DNA from 3 places in the Sphingopyxis sp. 550B genome. Region 2 is predicted to be linked to each of the others. Evidence: riboswitches for the same ligand, from Rfam matches in the RefSeq annotation. Region 2 holds a riboswitch; each other region holds the start of a gene.
The links. A riboswitch is a leader RNA that binds a small molecule or an ion and turns the genes downstream of it on or off. The one in region 2 is predicted to bind cobalamin.

Region 1: another riboswitch for cobalamin. It lies ahead of AC2S9W_RS03635 (TonB-dependent receptor plug domain-containing protein); the one in region 2 lies ahead of cobO (cob(I)yrinic acid a,c-diamide adenosyltransferase).
Region 3: another riboswitch for cobalamin. It lies ahead of metE (5-methyltetrahydropteroyltriglutamate--homocysteine S-methyltransferase); the one in region 2 lies ahead of cobO (cob(I)yrinic acid a,c-diamide adenosyltransferase).

Annotation. Positions count from the first base shown of each region.
Region 1 covers NZ_CM171610.1:783,800-789,531, forward strand. The annotation lists gene AC2S9W_RS03625 (TonB-dependent receptor family protein) at 1-1,913, opposite strand, end outside; gene AC2S9W_RS03630 (hypothetical protein) at 1,982-2,371, opposite strand; cobalamin riboswitch at 2,477-2,697, shown strand; gene AC2S9W_RS03635 (TonB-dependent receptor plug domain-containing protein) at 2,878-4,806, shown strand; gene AC2S9W_RS03640 (ABC transporter substrate-binding protein) at 4,823-5,686, shown strand; gene AC2S9W_RS03645 (FecCD family ABC transporter permease) at 5,689-5,732, shown strand, end outside.
Region 2 covers NZ_CM171610.1:86,629-92,360, forward strand. The annotation lists gene AC2S9W_RS00405 (TonB-dependent receptor plug domain-containing protein) at 1-1,519, opposite strand, end outside; cobalamin riboswitch at 1,666-1,855, opposite strand; gene AC2S9W_RS00410 (cobyrinic acid a,c-diamide synthase CobB) at 1,868-3,169, opposite strand; gene cobO (cob(I)yrinic acid a,c-diamide adenosyltransferase) at 3,166-3,774, opposite strand; cobalamin riboswitch at 3,886-4,107, opposite strand; gene AC2S9W_RS00420 (IS91 family transposase) at 4,630-5,732, opposite strand, start outside.
Region 3 covers NZ_CM171610.1:2,446,847-2,452,578, reverse strand. The annotation lists gene AC2S9W_RS11470 (YceI family protein) at 1-183, shown strand, start outside; gene leuA (2-isopropylmalate synthase) at 395-2,059, shown strand; gene AC2S9W_RS11460 (hypothetical protein) at 2,228-2,767, shown strand; cobalamin riboswitch at 2,845-3,047, shown strand; gene metE (5-methyltetrahydropteroyltriglutamate--homocysteine S-methyltransferase) at 3,164-5,470, shown strand; gene AC2S9W_RS11450 (acyl-CoA thioesterase) at 5,463-5,732, shown strand, end outside.

The DNA of each region.
Region 1 (5,732 bases), 700 kb from region 2:
TTGCCGGCGATGTTGCGGACGTCGACGAAGGCGTCGATCCCGTCGGTAATACGCGCGCCGCCGGTCAGGCCGACCAGCGCATAGCCCGGCGTGCGCACCCGGTTGGCATAATCGGCCCACGGTCCCTGCGGCACCCATTCGAGCGTCGGCGCGACGTGCAGCGCCTCGCCGCCGATGCGGACCTCCGCCCGATAGACATGCCTCGGCACCACCGGCAGGCGATTGTCGCCGAACTGCGCGTCGCCCCGGAAGCGGAAGTCGCTGTAGGCATAGGTCTGGCGCAGCCGCAGCCAGGGTGCGAGGGTCAGCTCCAGCCCGGCCTCCACCCCCCGATGCAGCGTCCGGTCGGCGTTGAAGGTGGCGGCGGGGATGCTGCCGTTCACCGTATATTGCAGCATCTCGCCGGTGATCGCCGCGCGATACCAGGCGACGTCCCAACGCACCGGACCCATCGTTCCGCGCGTGCCGATCTCCGCCGTCCAGGCGCGCTGCGGCCGGATGTCGGCGATCAGCGCGCTGGCGGGCGGCATGCCGATCGACTGGAACACCTCCCCGAAACCGGGAAATTCGGCCGAGCGGCTGTAGTTGGCGAAGATCTGGACATGCTCCGCCGGTTCGACCAGCACGCCGAACTTGGGCGAAAAGGCGTCGAACGCGACGCGCCCGTCGGCGGCCGGGGTCGCCGAAAAGCCGACGCGCCGCTTGCGCATGCCATCGGCATAGACGCCCCCCGCGATCAGCGTCACCGGCGGCACCGGCCGCACGCGCAGTTCGCCATAGAGGTTCGCGGTCCGCGCCTCCTGATCGGCGTCGAGGGTCAGCGCGCCGCGCCGGCCGGCGACGTTGACGAACTGCCGCGCGTGGGTGCTGCCACGGCGAATCTCGCCCCCCAGCGTCACCTCGACCGGCCCCGCGGCATAGTCGAGCCGCGCGAACCCGCCGACGTCGGTCGATTTCTGGTCGATCAGCTGAAAGATCGGGTGAAAGAGCGATTTCGCGTTGACGAAACCCCCGACCTCGAGCGTCGCGGTGCCGAGGTCGAAGCGGGTGCGGTTCTGCAAGCGCAGCGAATCGATGTCGCGTCGCTGATCGCCCGCGATGCTGCCCGCATTGGCGCCGCGCGGGGCGGTCAGCGCCTGCGCCTCGGTCAGCGCGCCCGGCAATTGCTGGCGGATGCGGTTGATGCTCGCATAGAAGCGCGTCGCGACCCCGTCGCCGAGCGTTAGCCCGACATTGCCGTGGAAGCGCAGGCTGCGGCGCCGCGCATGGTCGCGGTCGCCGTCCGACGTGTCGGCGCTGACCGCGCCCCAGGCGTCGACCGGCCCGCTGGCGACGCCCGCCGAAACCAGGCCGCGCAGCAGGCCGAAGCTGCCGGCGTCGCCGCGCAGATAGACGCCGTGGGCGGTGCGCCCGGTCGGAGTCACGCCGTTGATCGCGCCGCCCAGCGTTCCCGAACCGAAGCGCAGCGCATTGGCGCCGCGATAGACTTCGAGATGGTCGAAGAAGATCGGCTCCAGCTCCTGAAAATCACCATTGTCGTCGGCGAGGTTGATCGGCACCCCGTCCTGCAACAGCGTGACGCCGCGCATGTGGAAGCCGCGCGAGAGGCCCGAGCCGCGGATCGCGAGGCGCACCTCCTGCCCATAGCGCGGCTGGAGGTAGACGCCGGGCGAGAAGGCGAGCGTATCGCGCAGCGACACGATCGTCTTGTCGGCATAATCCTGATGCGTGACGACATCGGTGCCGCCGGGGGTCTGCGCCGCGCGCTGCTGCGCGGCGTCGGCGAGCGTCGGCGCGGTGACGATGATCGTCGCCTCCTCGGCGTGAGCGGCGGGGGAAAAGGGCACCGGGGAAAACGACAGGGCGAGGGCGAGCGCCGGCAGGGGCGCCGCGCGGGTAACGGAACGGGTCATGGAAAATCCTTCGCTGAAAATCAGGCAAGGCCGGCGCGCGCGGAAGCGCGGCCGGCGATCGGTCTGAATCAGGCGAAGGCGGGCGGGCCGGTGCTGGGAGGAAGCGGCGAGGCGATGCCCGGCGCGAAGCCGAGCGAGGGGATCGCCAGCGGCGTGGGGGCGGCCGGTGCCGGCGCCGCGGGCAGTGCCGGGGCATCGGGCACGATCGGCGCCACCGCGAGCGCGCCCCACGGGCAATGCTGCTGCCCCTCGCCATCGGGATGATCGCCCGCGGTCTGGACCGGGATGGTCATCGTCCCGCCGGGGTTCGACGGGTCCGAACAGACGCGGACGGTGATCGAACCCCCGGCATCGGGCCCGATCATCCAGCCCGGCGCGACCAGCACCCGCGCGAGCAGCGCGAGAAGCACCGGTAGCAGCAGCCAGCCCGGTCGGCGGAAGGCGGAAAGATCGGCCACGCCGCGCTCCTAGTCCCGGCGGACGGTTCGGGCAAGCGCGCAGGCCCCGCAAAAGCCGATTGCCAAAATATGCCGAGGCGCTATGGGCGGGCGCCGCAAGGGCAACCTTGCATTGATCGCGCCGGTGCCCCGATGGGGCTTAAAAGGGAACGCGGTAAGGGGGTCCGGCCGGGCCTTCGAAACCGGGGCTGTCCCTGCAACTGTAAGCGGCGAGCGCGATGCACCGACCCGGTCCCCGACCGGGTCTGCCACTGGGGCGACCTGGGAAGGCGTGCATCAAGCGACGACCCGCGAGCCAGGAGACCTGCCGGCGCGGGTCGCTCAATGCCTCGGTCCAGGGAAAGGCCAGGGCACGGAGAACTCCGTCGAGCGACGACCCAGCGGCCGGGGCCGCTTCGGGGCACGAAATGCGGGCGCCTTGCGCCAGCCCGCCGCCCGTGCGCCGGTCGATCGCGCACGCGGCTCGGCAGGTCCCCGCCTTCGCTCTCGGCGCATGGGGGACTCCCATGTTGAAATACGGCCTTTCCATCGTGGCGCTGGCGGCGACGTCGCCGGCGCTGGCCCAGACCGGCGATGCCGCCGCCGACCCGCGCCCCGGCGACGCGATCATCGTCACTGCCTCGCGTTCGGGCGAAGGGGTCCGGGCGGACCAGCTCGGCGCCTCGGTCACGGCGATCGACAGCGAAGCGCTCGAACAGCGCCAGACGCGCATCGTTTCCGACGTGCTGCGCGACGTGCCCGGCGTCGCGGTCAGCCGCACCGGCGGCCTCGGCGGCATGACCGATATCCGCATCCGCGGCAGCGAAGCCAATCACGTCCTCGTCCTGGTCGACGGCATCGAGGTCGCCGACCCCTATCAGGGCCAGTTCGATTTCGGCGGTCTGCTCGCCGACCCCGCCGCGCGGATCGAGGTGCTGCGCGGCCAGCAATCGTCGCTCTATGGCTCCGACGCGATCGGCGGCGTGATCCATTACATCACCCTGTCGGGACGCGAGGCGCCGGGCCTGAGCGCCCGGATCGAGGGCGGGTCGTTCGGCACCGTCGCCGGCAGCGCCCGCGCCGCGGGCGCATCGGACAGCTTCGACTATGCGATCACCGGTACCTATTACGGCGCGAACGGCTATCCGACCGCGCGCGGCGGGGTGCGCGACGTCGGGATGCAGACGGTCGGCGCGAGCGCGAAGCTGGGCTGGACGCCGAGCGACGCCTTCCGGCTGAACGCCGTGCTGCGCTATGGCTTCAGCGACGCCGACAACAACGACAGCGAATATGATACGACGAGCCCGCGCTTCGGCTATATCGTCGACAGCCCCGGCGTCCATGTCGAGACCGAATCCTTCCATGCCCTGCTGGCGGCCGAACTGACCGCGCTCGACGGGCGCTGGGTGACCAGCCTGTCGGGGCAGCTTTCCGACACCGCGCGCCACGGCCGCTCCCCCTTCGGGTTGGACTATGGCAGCAAGGGACAGCGCTACAAGGGATCGCTGACCTCGAGCATCCGCTTCGGGACCGATGCGATCGCCCACCGGCTGACCGGTGCGGTCGATGTCGAGCGCGAGGCCTTCCGCACGCTGACGCCGGGCGCCTTTCAGGGAAAGCGCCACACCGACAATCTGGGGCTGGTCGCCCAATATGAGCTGACCGCGGGCGCGCTCTCGCTCGGCGCGTCGCTGCGCCACGACGACAACAACCGCTTCGACGATGCGACGACCTGGCGCGTCCAGGGCAGCTATCGCCTTCCGACCGGCACGCGCATCCGCGGCGCCTATGGCACCGGGGTCAAGAATCCGGGCTATTTCGAGCTGTTCGGCTATATCGACGGCCGCTACATCGGCAATCCCGACCTGAAACCCGAAAAGTCCGAGGGCTGGGAAGCGGGGATCGAGCAGAGCTTCGGCGCCGACGACTGGGCGACGGTCGGGGCGACCTGGTTCGATTCGACGCTGAAGGACGAGATCTTCACCGACTATCCGGCGCCCGACTTCACCGCGACTCCGGCGAACCGCGCGACGACGAGCAAGCAGCACGGCATCGAGGCCTTCGCCAGCGCGCGGCCGCTGCCGCAGCTTCGCTTCGACCTCGCCTACAGCTGGATCAAGGCGCGCGAGAACGGCGCGCCCGAAGTGCGGCGGCCGAAGCATATCGCCAGCTTCAACACCACCGTGTCGAGCAGCGACCAGCGCTTTGCGGGGACCCTGACGCTGCGCTACAACGGCCGCACGACCGACCTCGCCTATATCGACCCCAGCTATGTCCCGGTCGTGGTCGCGATGAAGGACTATGTGCTCGTCAACCTTGGCGCCGATTACCGGGTGACCGATGCCATCTCGGTCTTCGGGCGCGTCGAGAATCTGCTCGGGGTCGACTATGAGGAGGTTTTCAGCATCGCGACGCCGGGCCGGGCCGCCTATGGCGGCGTCCGCCTGCGCTTCTGAGGGAAGAGGAACCCGCTTGACCCCGCACGCCGCCCTGCCCGCGCTCGCGCTGCTGCTCGCCGGCGGCGGCGCACTGTGGGCGCAGCAGGGCGGCCGCGCGGCGCCGGCGACGCCACCGGCCGCGCCGCAGCGCGTCGTGTCGCTCAACCTGTGCGCCGACCAGCTGCTGCTCGCGCTCGCCGACCGCGACCGGATCGCCGGGCTGACGCGCAACGCGACCGACCCCGGCATGTCCGCGGCCGCCGCGGCGGCGCGCGGGCTGCCGCTGATCCGCAACGCCGCCGAACAGATACTGGTCGCGGCGCCCGACCTGATCGTCGGCATGCCCGCGAGCGGCAGCGCGGCGGTCGCGGCGCTGCCGCGCGGCAGCTTTCGGACGCTCGACCTGCCGACCGCCGACAGCTTCGACGTCATCCGCCGGACGATCCGCCTGACCGCGACCGCGCTCGGCGATCCGGCGCGCGGCGAAGCGCTGATCGCGCGGATGGAGCGCGACCTCGCCGGCGTGCCCCGCCCGGGGCGCGGCCGGGTCGCCGCCTATTACCAGCGGCGCGGCTACATGACCGGGACGGGGACGCTGATCGACGAAATGATGGGGCGCGTCGGGCTGGTCAATCTTGCCGCAAAGCTGGGCAAGCCGCCGCTGTCGCAACTGAGCCTCGAGGAGATGGTGGCGGCGAACCCCGATTTCCTGATCGTCGAAAGCGCGAGCGACACCATCACCGATCAGGGCAGCGAGATGCTGCATCATCCCGCGCTTCGGGGCATTCCGCGGCTCAGCGTGCCGGAGGCGTGGACCGTTTGCGGCGGCCCCGCTTATGGGGCGGCCGTGCACCGCCTTGCCGGGCAGATCCAGCGCCACGACGGCGCGCGCCGATGACGATGCGCGACGCCCGATCGCCCCGGCGGCTGACGCTGGCGCTGCT
Region 2 (5,732 bases):
AGCCCGAACGGCGCGTGGAATCGCCAGGGACCAGGCAGAGCGGATTGGGCGTGGTGGGCGAGCAGGAATTGAAGATGATCTGCCCGGTCGTGGTGCGATCGAACCAGACCCCGCCAACCGTCAGAGCGCGGCCGAACAATTGCTGCTCGATCCCTGCTTCCCAGCCATGCGCTTCCTCCGGGTCGAGCGCGACATTCCCATATTCGCTGAACATCTGATACAGCGTCGGCGCCTTGAAGCCTTCGCCATAGCTCGCGCGCAGGATGGTCCCGGTCGGCAGCCGCCAGACACCGCCCGCCGCAAACAGTGTCTGCCCGCCGAAGCGGTCGTGATCGTCATGGCGGACGCCGCCGTTGATCGTCAGCCCGTCCAGGGGCTCGACGCTGAGCTGGCCATAAAGGCTCGTCACGTCCGCCTTGCCGATCGCGAAGTCGGGAAGGGGCGTTGCCAGCGAACCCGAAGGCGAACGGCTGCGGAACCTCGACCGTTCATTCTCGACGCCGAAGACCGCGCTGACGCCGCGCGTGACATCGATATTGCCCTGATATTCCCAGCGGCGATTCTCTCCCTTGGCCTGAAGGCTGACTGGACGAGCACGCAGCGGCCCGTAATTGCTGCGATCGGTGTCGGTGTAGGAATAGGAAATCCGGTTGCGGAAACGCCCATCCAACAGGTCGAAGTTGGCGCCGGCATAGCTCACGAATTCCTCGTTGAGCGCGTAGTCCGGTGTATCGCCGCTCGTCGAATCGAGATTGACGCGCGCCTTGGAATAATAGCCGCGCACTTCGACGCTGAGGTTCGAAGCCAGCGCCAGTTCGGCGCGGCCCGTCACGCTGCGGTTGCGATAGCCGTCGCGCTCGCCGCCGCCAAAGGCTGGGGCGATCGCCGAAATGCCGTCGGTGGTGAAGCTTTGCCCACCAATGCGCCAGCTCAGTGGGCCCGTGCGGCCGCCGATCGCGGCGCGCGCGCTGACCGTGTTGCGCGACCCGGCCTCGATGTCGAAGCTGCCTTCCAGCGGTTTTTCGGGGATGGCCGTGACGATATTGACAACGCCGCCGATCGCCTGGCTGCCCCACAGGATCGATTGCGGACCACGCAGGATTTCGATCCGCTCCATGTCGCCGACCAGCAGGTTGGCGAAATTATAGCCGCCGCCGGCCGCCGCCGGATCGTTGAGCTTCACGCCATCGATCACGACAACGGTATGATCGGACTCGGCGCCGCGGATGCGCAGCGATGTCGCGGTGCCATAGCCGCCGTTGCGCGAAACGGTGATGCCCGGCGTGCGCAGCAGCAACTCGGTCGCGCCGATGTCCTGCGACCGGTCGATCGCCGCCTTGTCGAGCACGGTGATCGTAGACGGCACCTCGTCGAGTGCGAGCGGCGCGCGCGTCGCGGTGACGACGATGCTGTCCTCTTCGGACGTCGCGGCGGCGTTGGCGGCTTCTGCGGCCGATACGGGAAAGCCGGCTGCAAGTGCCGCCAGTGAAATGGAACTTCGAACAATAACACGGAACATAGGGTACCCCATCGACAAGACCATTCGGTCGCTGGGTCGATGGCGGCCCACCCTGATAGGCGAACGACATCGGCCCGCGCGGCCGCGCGGTCACCTTTGTCGTCTGTCGGGTTCACCCCCGTCCGCCCGGCACACCCTGTCCGCGCGAAAGACGACGGCGACGGGCAGGTCTCCTGGCTCGCGGGTCGACGCCGGTCCGGGCCGCCTTCTCAGGACCGATGGTCCCAATGGCATATGGCCCGATGGCTCTCCGCTTACAGTTGCAGGGGCAGCAGGGGTTTCGCACCCCATTCCCTTTCAATCCCCTTTCGGGGAACCTGTCGCGGCCCGCTCGTTAGGCAAATCGCGTCAGGCGATCAAGTGAAAGAAGCTGCCCGTCACAAGACCGGCGCGATGCCCGGCGGGGCCGAGATCGCGACCCGCCGCGTCGGCAAGCCGGGCGAAGGGGGTGCCTTCGTTCGTCGATGTGATGGTCGCATGATGATATTCATGCCCCCACAGCGGCGTTTCGGCATCGGCGAAGCGCGTCGGCGCGAACAGCCGCGCCTGCCGATAGCCGAGCGACATCTTCCGTTTCGCGAAGCTGGTATCGACCGGCAGCAGCCTCGCCATCGGATGCACGATGCCGTCCGCATCCTCGATGCTGCGGCCGAGCAGCATATAGCCGCCGCATTCGCCATGCACCGGCGCGCGCGCCGCGAAGGCGCGCAACCCCGCCATGAAGCGCGCATTGCCCGCCAGCCTGCCCGCGTGCAGTTCGGGATAGCCGCCGGGCAGCCAGCAGGCGTCGCAGTCCATCGGCGGCGCCTCGTCGGCGAGCGGCGAGAAGCCGCAAATCTCCGCGCCCGCATCGCGCCACCACGACGCCAGATGCGGATAGAAGAAGGCGAAGGCATCGTCGGCGGCGAGGGCGATGCGCTGCCCCGGCGGACGCAGGCGCGGTCGGACGGGCAAGGCCGGAGAGGTCGCACGCGCTGCCGCGCGGATCGCGGCGAGGTCGCAATCGCGCGCGACGATGGCCGCGACCGCATCGATCCGCTCGTCCAGCGCGCCATCTTCGCGCGCCTGCACCAGCCCGAGGTGGCGAGAGGCGACCGCCAGCGCCGGATCGCGGCGGATCATGCCGAACAGCGGCAGGTCGAGCGCGTCGAATCCTTCGGCGATCATCGCGGCGTGACGGTCGCTCGCAACGCGGTTGACGATGACGCCGGCCACCGACGGCGCGCCGGGAAAGGTCGCGAAGCCATGCGCGATCGCCGCGACGCTCTGGCCCGCGCCCTCGGCATCGACGACGAGCAGGACCGGCCAATCCGTCAGCCGCGCGACCTCGGCCGCCGTGCTGCCCTGGCCCGCGCCATCGAACAATCCCATCGCGGCTTCGGCGACGACCAGATCGGCACCGTAGGCCGCCTGCGCCGCCAGCCCCTTCAGCATCGCCGGCGTCATCGCGAAGCCGTCGAGATTGACCGATGGTCGCCCGGTCGCCACGGCGTGAAAGCCGGGGTCGATATAGTCGGGTCCGCATTTTGCCGCAGCGACGCCGAGTCCTTCGCGCAGGAAAGCGCGCTGCAGCCCGATCGCGACGAGCGTCTTGCCCGCCCCCGAGCGCGGCGCCGCGACCAGCAGTCCCGGCGCGAATTGGCCGCTCAAAACTCGATGCCCCGCTGCGCCTTCACGCCCGACCGGAACGGGTGCTTCACCTGCACCATCTCGGTGACGAGGTCGGCGGCTTCGATCAGCGCCTCGGGCGCATTGCGGCCGGTGACGATGACATGCTTCATCTCGCCTCGATCGAGCAGGCCCGCGATCACCTCGTCAACGGACAGATATTCGTAGCGCAATACGATGTTGAGTTCGTCGGCGACCACCATCGCGATGTCGGGATCGGCGATCATCCGCTTCACCTCGTCCCATCCGGCGCGCGCCCAGGCGATATCGCGCGCACGGTCCTGCGTGTCCCAGGTGAAGCCTTCGCCCATGACCTTGTGCTCGACCTGCCCGGGAAAGGCCGAATAGACGGCCTTCTCGCCAGTCGCCCAGCCGCCCTTGATGAACTGGACGATGCCGACCTTCATCCCGTGCCCCAGCGCGCGGCACACCATGCCGAAGGCGGCAGTCGACTTTCCCTTGCCCTTGCCGGTGTGGACGATCAGCAGGCCCTTTTCCTGCGTCTTGTCGGCCATGATCTTGGCTCTTGCAGCCTGCCGCTTGCGCGCCTTTTCATTGTGGCGTTCATTGATTTCGTCTTCGGTCATCTTTCCCTCCGGGCACGACATCGCTCTGGCGCGGCGCCGACCGGCACCGCACCGCTGATTTTCGTCGCCCGAACGGGTGATCCGTGCCCTGGCCTTTCCCTGGACCGAGGCATTGAGCGACCCACGCCGGCAGGTCTCCTGGCTCGCGGGTCGTCGCTTGATGCACGCCTTCCCAGGTCGCCCCAGTGGCAGACCCGGTCGGGGACCGGGTCGGTGCATCGCGCTCGCCGCTTACAGTTGCAGGGACAGCCATGGCTTCGGCCTGCCGCGAACGGACGGCCTCACCATATTCCCTATTATGCCCTCGCGGGCACCGGCGCGGTTGCGCAAAGGCAGATGCCTTCACTCATCCGGAATTAGCGCATGATCCATCTTAATCAACATCCACGGTGATCCTGTCCCTAACGGCTGTTGGCGTCCATTGCCGCCGGATCGGTTGTCAAATGTCCGCTTCCAACGATTCGCGCCGCGGAAAACCGGCGACCGAGGCTGGAATCGTGCGGCCAGGTGAGCCTGCTTTCCCGGCCATGTCGGTACGATGCCGACGGTCCGCTAACGTTGAGAGTTTCAGACGCCGCCAGGCGTCAGAAAGTCTTCGGTGCCCGAACCGCGGTGGTCATGAGCCGAGCTATGGGGAAAGCTGTTTTGCGCTGATGGTGGGGTAGCCGGGCGCAGCCCAAAAGCGGACGCTTCCGGTAGCGGAGCGTCTGGATATGGGTCGAAAAAGCGGACGTGCAAAAGCAGACGGGCCGATTTTGGTGGTGTGACGTCTGCTTTTGAGCAGGGCCAGCGCAAGCGGGTCCGCTTCCAGGCGCGGGTCTGCCCTGGATGGTGTTGGCGATAGGCCGTGCCGGGTCACGGCGCCTGTATCCCGGATGACGGTGCCGGAGAGGGCGGCGCACGCGGGAGGTAGCGGCGCTCGAAAACCTCGATGATGATCATGGTGCCGCCACAGCAAGGGCATAGCGGTTGAGCTTTGAGGTCGGCGGGTTGATCGTCGTCTGGTGAAGGTGCGACGCTGAGCAGGCGGCGAGCGCGTTCGAGATGATACTTGCGCCTGGCGCTGGCGAGCAGTCCATAGTGGCGGATCCGATGGAACCCACGCGGCAGGGCGTGGAGGAGAAAGCGGCGGATGAACTCGTCAGCAGCGAGCGTCATGACCTGCTGCCGTCCGGCGCCGGACTTGCGGTAATCCTTGTAGCGGAAGGTGACCCCGACCTCATCGAACCGGAGAAGGCGGCTGTTCGATATCGCGACCCGGTGGGTGTAGCGTGACAGATAGGCGAGCACCGCCTCGGGCCCAGCGAACGGTGGCTTGGCATAGACGACCCAGCGCTTCTTGCGGACCGGCGAGAGGTGCCGCAGGAACGCGCGTCGTTCGGCGAGATGCGTGAGGCTGCCAAAGAGGGCGAGCTGCCCGCGGTCATGGAGCGCGCGCAGCCGGGTTAGGAACAGGCGTCGGAACAGGGCACCAAGCACGCGGACCGGCAGCAGGAAGGCGGGGCGTGCGGATATCCAGCGTGTTCCATCGCGCGAGATGCCGCCGCCGGGCACGATCATGTGGATATGGGGATGATGGGTCAGCGCCGAGCCCCATGTGTGGAGGACGGCGGTGATGCCGATCCGGGCGCCGAGGTGCTTCGGGTCGGCGGCAATCGTCAGCATCGTATCGGCCGCCGCCTTGAACAGCAGGTCATAGACGAGCGCCTTGTTGTGGAAGGCGATCGCGGCGACCTCGGCAGGCAGCGTGAACACGACGTGGAAATAGCCGACCGGGAGGAGGTCGGCCTCGCGGGCCTCGAGCCAGGTGCGTGCAGCAGCGCCCTGGCACCTCGGGCAATGCCGGTTGCGGCAACTGTTGTAGGCGATCCGCCAATGCCCGCAGTCGGTGCAGGCTTCGACATGGCCGCCGAGCGCGGCGGTGCGGCAATGCTCGATCGCCGACATGATCTTGAGCT
Region 3 (5,732 bases), 1.9 Mb from region 2:
CGGCCGGTGACGCTCGAGGTCGATTTCCACGGCGCGGGCACCAATCCCGGCAGCAAGAAGGAAACCGTCGGCTTCGAGGCGGAGGGCGAGATTCGCCGCAGCGACTTCGGCATCCTCTATGGCATCCCGCTGGTCAGCGACCGTGTCGAGCTGAAGATTCACGCGGCGTTCGAGAAGCAATAGGCGCCTTCCCACCGCACTTTTTGCGGCCGCCCCCTTGCCAAGCCCGCGCTTTTTGGTCATGAGCGCGGGCGATGCACATGCGCGGCCTCCTTCTTCTGCGACTTACACGCCCTTGGGCGTGACTTTCGGCCTGCGCCTTTCGCGGTGGGCCACGCGCTCAAGGGCCTGACGACACAGCATCCGAATCCACACAAGCAGAAGAAGCCAACCCATGCCCATGCTCCGCGACCCCTCGGCCAAGTACCGACCCTTTCCGCAGGTCCCGCTGGAAAACCGCCAGTGGCCCGCCCGCACGATCACCAAGGCCCCGATCTGGCTCTCGACCGATCTGCGCGACGGCAACCAGGCGCTGATCGATCCGATGGACGCCGAAAAGAAGACGCGCTTCTTCGACCTGCTCGTCAAATGCGGGCTCAAGGAGATCGAGGTCGGCTTCCCTGCCTCGGGCGCGACCGACTTCGACTATATCCAGAACCTCGTCCGCTCGGGCCGCATCCCCGACGACGTCACGCCGCAGGTGCTGACGCAGGCGCGCGCCGACCTGATCCGCACCAGCTTCGACAGCCTGGCGGGCGCTAAGACCGCGATCGTCCACCTCTACAACGCGGTCAGCCCCGCGTGGCGCCGCATCGTCTTCGGCATGGAGATGCCCGAGATCAAACAGATCGCCATCGACGGCGCGAAGCAGCTGCGCGACAATGCCGCGCGCCTGCCCGGCACCGACTGGCGCTTCGAATACAGCCCCGAGACCTTCTCGACCGCGGAGATCGATTTCAGCATCGAATGCTGCGCCGCGGTGATGGACGTGCTCCAGCCGACGGCGGACAAGCCGATCATCCTCAACCTGCCCGCGACGGTCGAGGCGGCGACGCCGAACATCTATGCCGACCAGATCGAATATTTCTGCAAGCATCTGCCGAACCGCGACCGCGCGCTGATCAGCCTGCACACGCACAACGACCGCGGCACCGGGGTCGCGGCGGCCGAACTCGGCCTGCTCGCGGGCGCCGACCGCGTCGAGGGCTGCCTGTTCGGAAACGGCGAGCGCACCGGCAACACCTGCCTCGTCACCATCGCGCTCAACATGTACACGCAGGGCGTCGACCCCGAACTGGACTTCTCCGACATCGATCAGGTCATCCAGACGGTCGAATATTGCAACCAGTTGCCGGTCCACCCGCGCCACCCCTATGGCGGCGAACTGGTCTACACCGCCTTTTCGGGCAGCCACCAGGACGCGATCAAGAAGGGGTTCGCGGCGCGCGAGCGGCAGAACGACGACAAGTGGGAAGTCCCCTACCTGCCGATAGACCCCGCCGATCTGGGGCGCAGCTACGAAGCGGTGATCCGCGTCAACAGCCAGTCGGGCAAGGGCGGCGTCGCCTGGGTGCTCGAACAGGACAAGGGGCTGAAGCTGCCGAAGAAAATGCAGGCGAGCTTCAGCCACATCGTCCAGGCGGTGGCGGACCAGACGAGCCGAGAGCTGACCGCCGACGACATCTGGACCGCCTTCGAGGGACATTATCTGGCGGCGGACGGCAAGCGCTTCCAGCTCGTGAGCTGGGCGGAAAGCCAGAGCGGCGCCGACCGCATCTTCGCGGGCAAGCTGACCATCGACGGCGCCGAGCGCAGCATCAGCGGCCGCGGCAACGGCCTGATGTCGAGCGTCGTCGCCGCGCTGGCCGAATCGGGCGGCCCGGCGATGGACATCGTCGATTATTCGGAACATGCGATCGGCCAGGGCAGCAATGTGCAGGCCGCCGCCTATGTCGAATGCCGCACCCCCGACGGCCGCAGCCTGTTCGGCTGCGGTCTCGACACCGATGTCGCGACCGCCAGCGTGCGCGCGATCCTGTCGGCGGCGAACGCGATCTGATCCGGTCGCGGAGGCGGGCGCGGCGCGGGCCGCCCCGGCCTCCGCGCACCCCTTCCCTCTCCCGTCCGCCGCATCCCGGTCACGACTGGCCCGATCGGCGTTTCGCGGCGCGCGCATTTGGTCCTAAGCCGATGCGCGCAGCCGGGGGGCGGCGAAGGAGAAGGACCCGTGAACGCATCCCAGGCCCCGTCCGCCAGCGGCCCGAGCGCGTCCGCCGCGCCCACCGGGCCGCTCCCCGCCGACGGGGGAAGCAGCGACCTGTTCTGGAGCCTGCAATATTGCCGCGCGAGCGCGCTGTCGCTGACCCGTCTCGAACTGGCGCTCGCCAGCAGCGACCGGCAGCGGATCGTCGAGGCGATCGACCGCCTCCACGCGCTCGACCGCGAAATCGAGCGCAGGGTCGCAAGCCTGCCGCCGCCGCCCGATCCCGACCCCGAGCGCGAGGCGATCGACCGGCACCTCGACCGCGAGAAGATGGCAGTGGCGTTCGAGAAGCTGGCGCTCGCCAGCGGGATCAGCGGCCCCGCCCTCGCATCGCCGCCCACCTTCGCGGCGCGCACGCGGCCCGAACCCGAGCTTTCTCATGAGGTCGATGGGCCGCCCTTCGATCGCCGGCGGACCCATATTCTCGCCTCGCACGGTCCGAAGATCGCGCTCCTGCTGGCGATCGCGGCCGCCACCGCCGCGCTGCTGGCGACTGCCTTTTAGGATAGGGTCAGTCACCACGCCGCGAGACACATATAAAGATTTCTTTATATAGCGCTTGACAGGATCGTCGCGGCGCCTATTCTGCATGCTGTCGAGGTTCTTCGCGCCGGGCATCTGGGGCGGAGCGAAGATGGGAAGCCGGTGCGAAACCGGCGCTGCCCCCGCAACTGTAAGCGGCGAGCGGCGGTCGATCATGCCACTGGTTCGGCAAGGAACCGGGAAGGCCAGACCGCTGCGGCGACCCGCGAGCCAGGAGACCTGCCTCGTCAGATACGTCCTCCGGCGGGGTGCCCGGTCAGGCCGCATGCATGGCTGCGTCCGACCCTTGCCCTGCGGACGCGGGATATCGTGCGTTCGCGTCTGTCCGTCGCCCTTGCCCCCTGCAAGGTGCTCGAAATGACTGTCAGCGTCGCCACTTTAGGCTTTCCCCGCATCGGCCTTCGCCGCGAACTCAAGGTCGCGCTCGAATCCTACTGGTCGGGCAAATCGACCCTCGCCGACCTGCATGCGGCGGCGGCCGGCCTGCGCGTCGCCCACTGGGCGCGGCAGAAGGCGCTGGGGGCCGACATCCTGCCGTCGAACGATTTTTCGCTCTACGACCATGTGCTCGACATCTCGGCGCTGATCGGCGCCGTCCCCGCGCGCTACGACTGGGACGGCGAGACGGTCGATACCGATCTCTATTTCGCGATGGCGCGCGGCGCGCAGGGCGATCCGGCGCACGCCGGGTGCGGCCACGCCGCCGATACGACCGCGCAGGAGATGACAAAATGGTTCGACACCAACTATCATTTCCTCGTCCCCGAACTCACCGCCGGCCAGACCTTCCGCATCGCCTCGACCAAGATCTTCGACGAATATGACGAAGCGAAGGCGCTGGGGTATCAGACGCGCCCGGTGCTGCTCGGCCCGGTCAGCTACCTGATGCTCGCCAAAGGCAAGGCGGTCGAACCGCTCGCCCTGCTTCCCGCGCTGCTCGACACCTATGCCGAGATTCTCGCGCGGCTGGCGAAACAGGGCGCCGACTGGGTGCAGATCGACGAGCCCTGCCTCGTCCTCGATCTCGACGATGCGCAGCGCGCCGCGTTCGAGCGCGCCTATGCGCGGCTGGCGACGGCGGGGCCGCGCCTGATGCTCACCCCCTATTTCGGCGGCCTCGGCGACAATCTGGACCTCGCCGCCGAACTGCCCGTCCACGGCCTCCACCTCGACCTCGTCCGCGCGCCCGAACAGCTCGGCCCGGCACTCGACAAGGTGCGGCCGCACGTCCTGCTGTCGCTCGGCATCGTCGACGGCCGCAACATCTGGCGCGCCAACCTTCCCGACCTTTACTGGCGGCTCAAGGAGTTGGCGGCGACGCGCGACCTGATCCTCGCGCCGTCCTGTTCGCTGCTCCACGTTCCGGTCGATCTAGCGCTCGAAACCGCGCTCGATCCCGAAATCGCGCAATGGCTGGCTTTCGCGGCGCAAAAGATCGAGGAACTCGCCGCGCTCGCCAGGGCGTTGAACGAAGGCGAGGATGCCGCCTTCGCCGCCTTTTCGGCGTCGCGGATGGCCGCGGTCGCCCGGGCGACCTCGCCCCGCATCCACGATCCCGCCGTCGCCGCGCGCCTTGCCGCGCTCGATGCGGACGCCGCGCGCCGGGCCGCGCCCTTCGCCGCCCGCCGCGAGGCGCAGCGCCGGCGCCTTCCGCTTCCCCGCTATCCGACCACGACGATCGGCTCCTTTCCCCAGACGGCGGAGGTCCGCAAGGCGCGCGCCGCGCATATTCGGGGCGAAATCGACGATGCGGCCTATGACCGCTATCTGAAGGTCGAAACCCGCGCCGCGATCAAGTGGCAGGAGGAGATCGGCCTCGACGTCCTCGTCCACGGCGAGTTCGAGCGCAACGACATGGTGCAATATTTCGGCGAACGGCTTGCCGGTTTCGCCTTCACCCGCAGCGGCTGGGTGCAGAGCTATGGCTCGCGCTGCGTGCGGCCGCCGATCCTCTATGGCGACGTGTCGCGTCCGCGGCCGATGACGGTCGACTGGTGGCGCTATGCCCAGGATCAGACCGACCGGCCGGTGAAGGGCATGCTCACCGGCCCGGTGACGATCCTCAACTGGTCGTTCGTCCGCGACGACCAGCCACGCGAAGCGAGCTGCCGCCAGATCGCGCTGGCGATCCGCGACGAGGTGCTGGACCTGGAGGCCGCGGGCGCCGCGATCGTCCAGATCGACGAGGCGGCGCTGCGCGAAGGGCTGCCGCTGCGCCGCGGCGAATGGCCGCATTATCTGGGCTGGGCGGTCGAATGCTTTCGCATCGCGGCCTCCGGCGTGCGCGACGACACGCAGATTCACACCCACATGTGCTATTCGGAATTCAACGACATCCTTCCCGCGATCGGTGCGATGGACGCCGACGTCATCTCGATCGAAACCGCGCGGTCGCAGATGGAGCTGCTCGGGGCCTTCGCAAGCTATGCCTATCCGAACGAGATCGGTCCCGGCGTCTATGACATCCATTCGCCGCGCATTCCGGCCGAGCGCGAGATGACCGACCTGCTGACCCTCGCCGGACGGCACCTGCCGCCCGATCAAATCTGGGTGAATCCCGATTGCGGGCTCAAGACGCGCAAGTGGGACGAGGTGCGACCGGCCCTCGTCTCGATGGTCGCCGCGGCGCAGCGGATGCGGATTCGGGAGGCCTATGATGCCTGACGAAACCATGCCCGCGGACCAGCCCACGATCCGCGTCACCGCGATGCCCGCCAACGCCAATGTCTATGGCGACATCTTCGGCGGCTGGCTGATGGCTCAGATGGACCTGGCCGCGTCTTCGGTCGCATCGCTCCACGCGCGCGGCCGGGCGGTCACGGTCTCGGTGGAGGGCATGGCCTTCCACCGCCCCGTGTTCGTCGGCGACGAGGTGTCGGTTTTCGGCCGGCTGATGAAGGTCGGGCGGACCTCCATGCATGTCGAG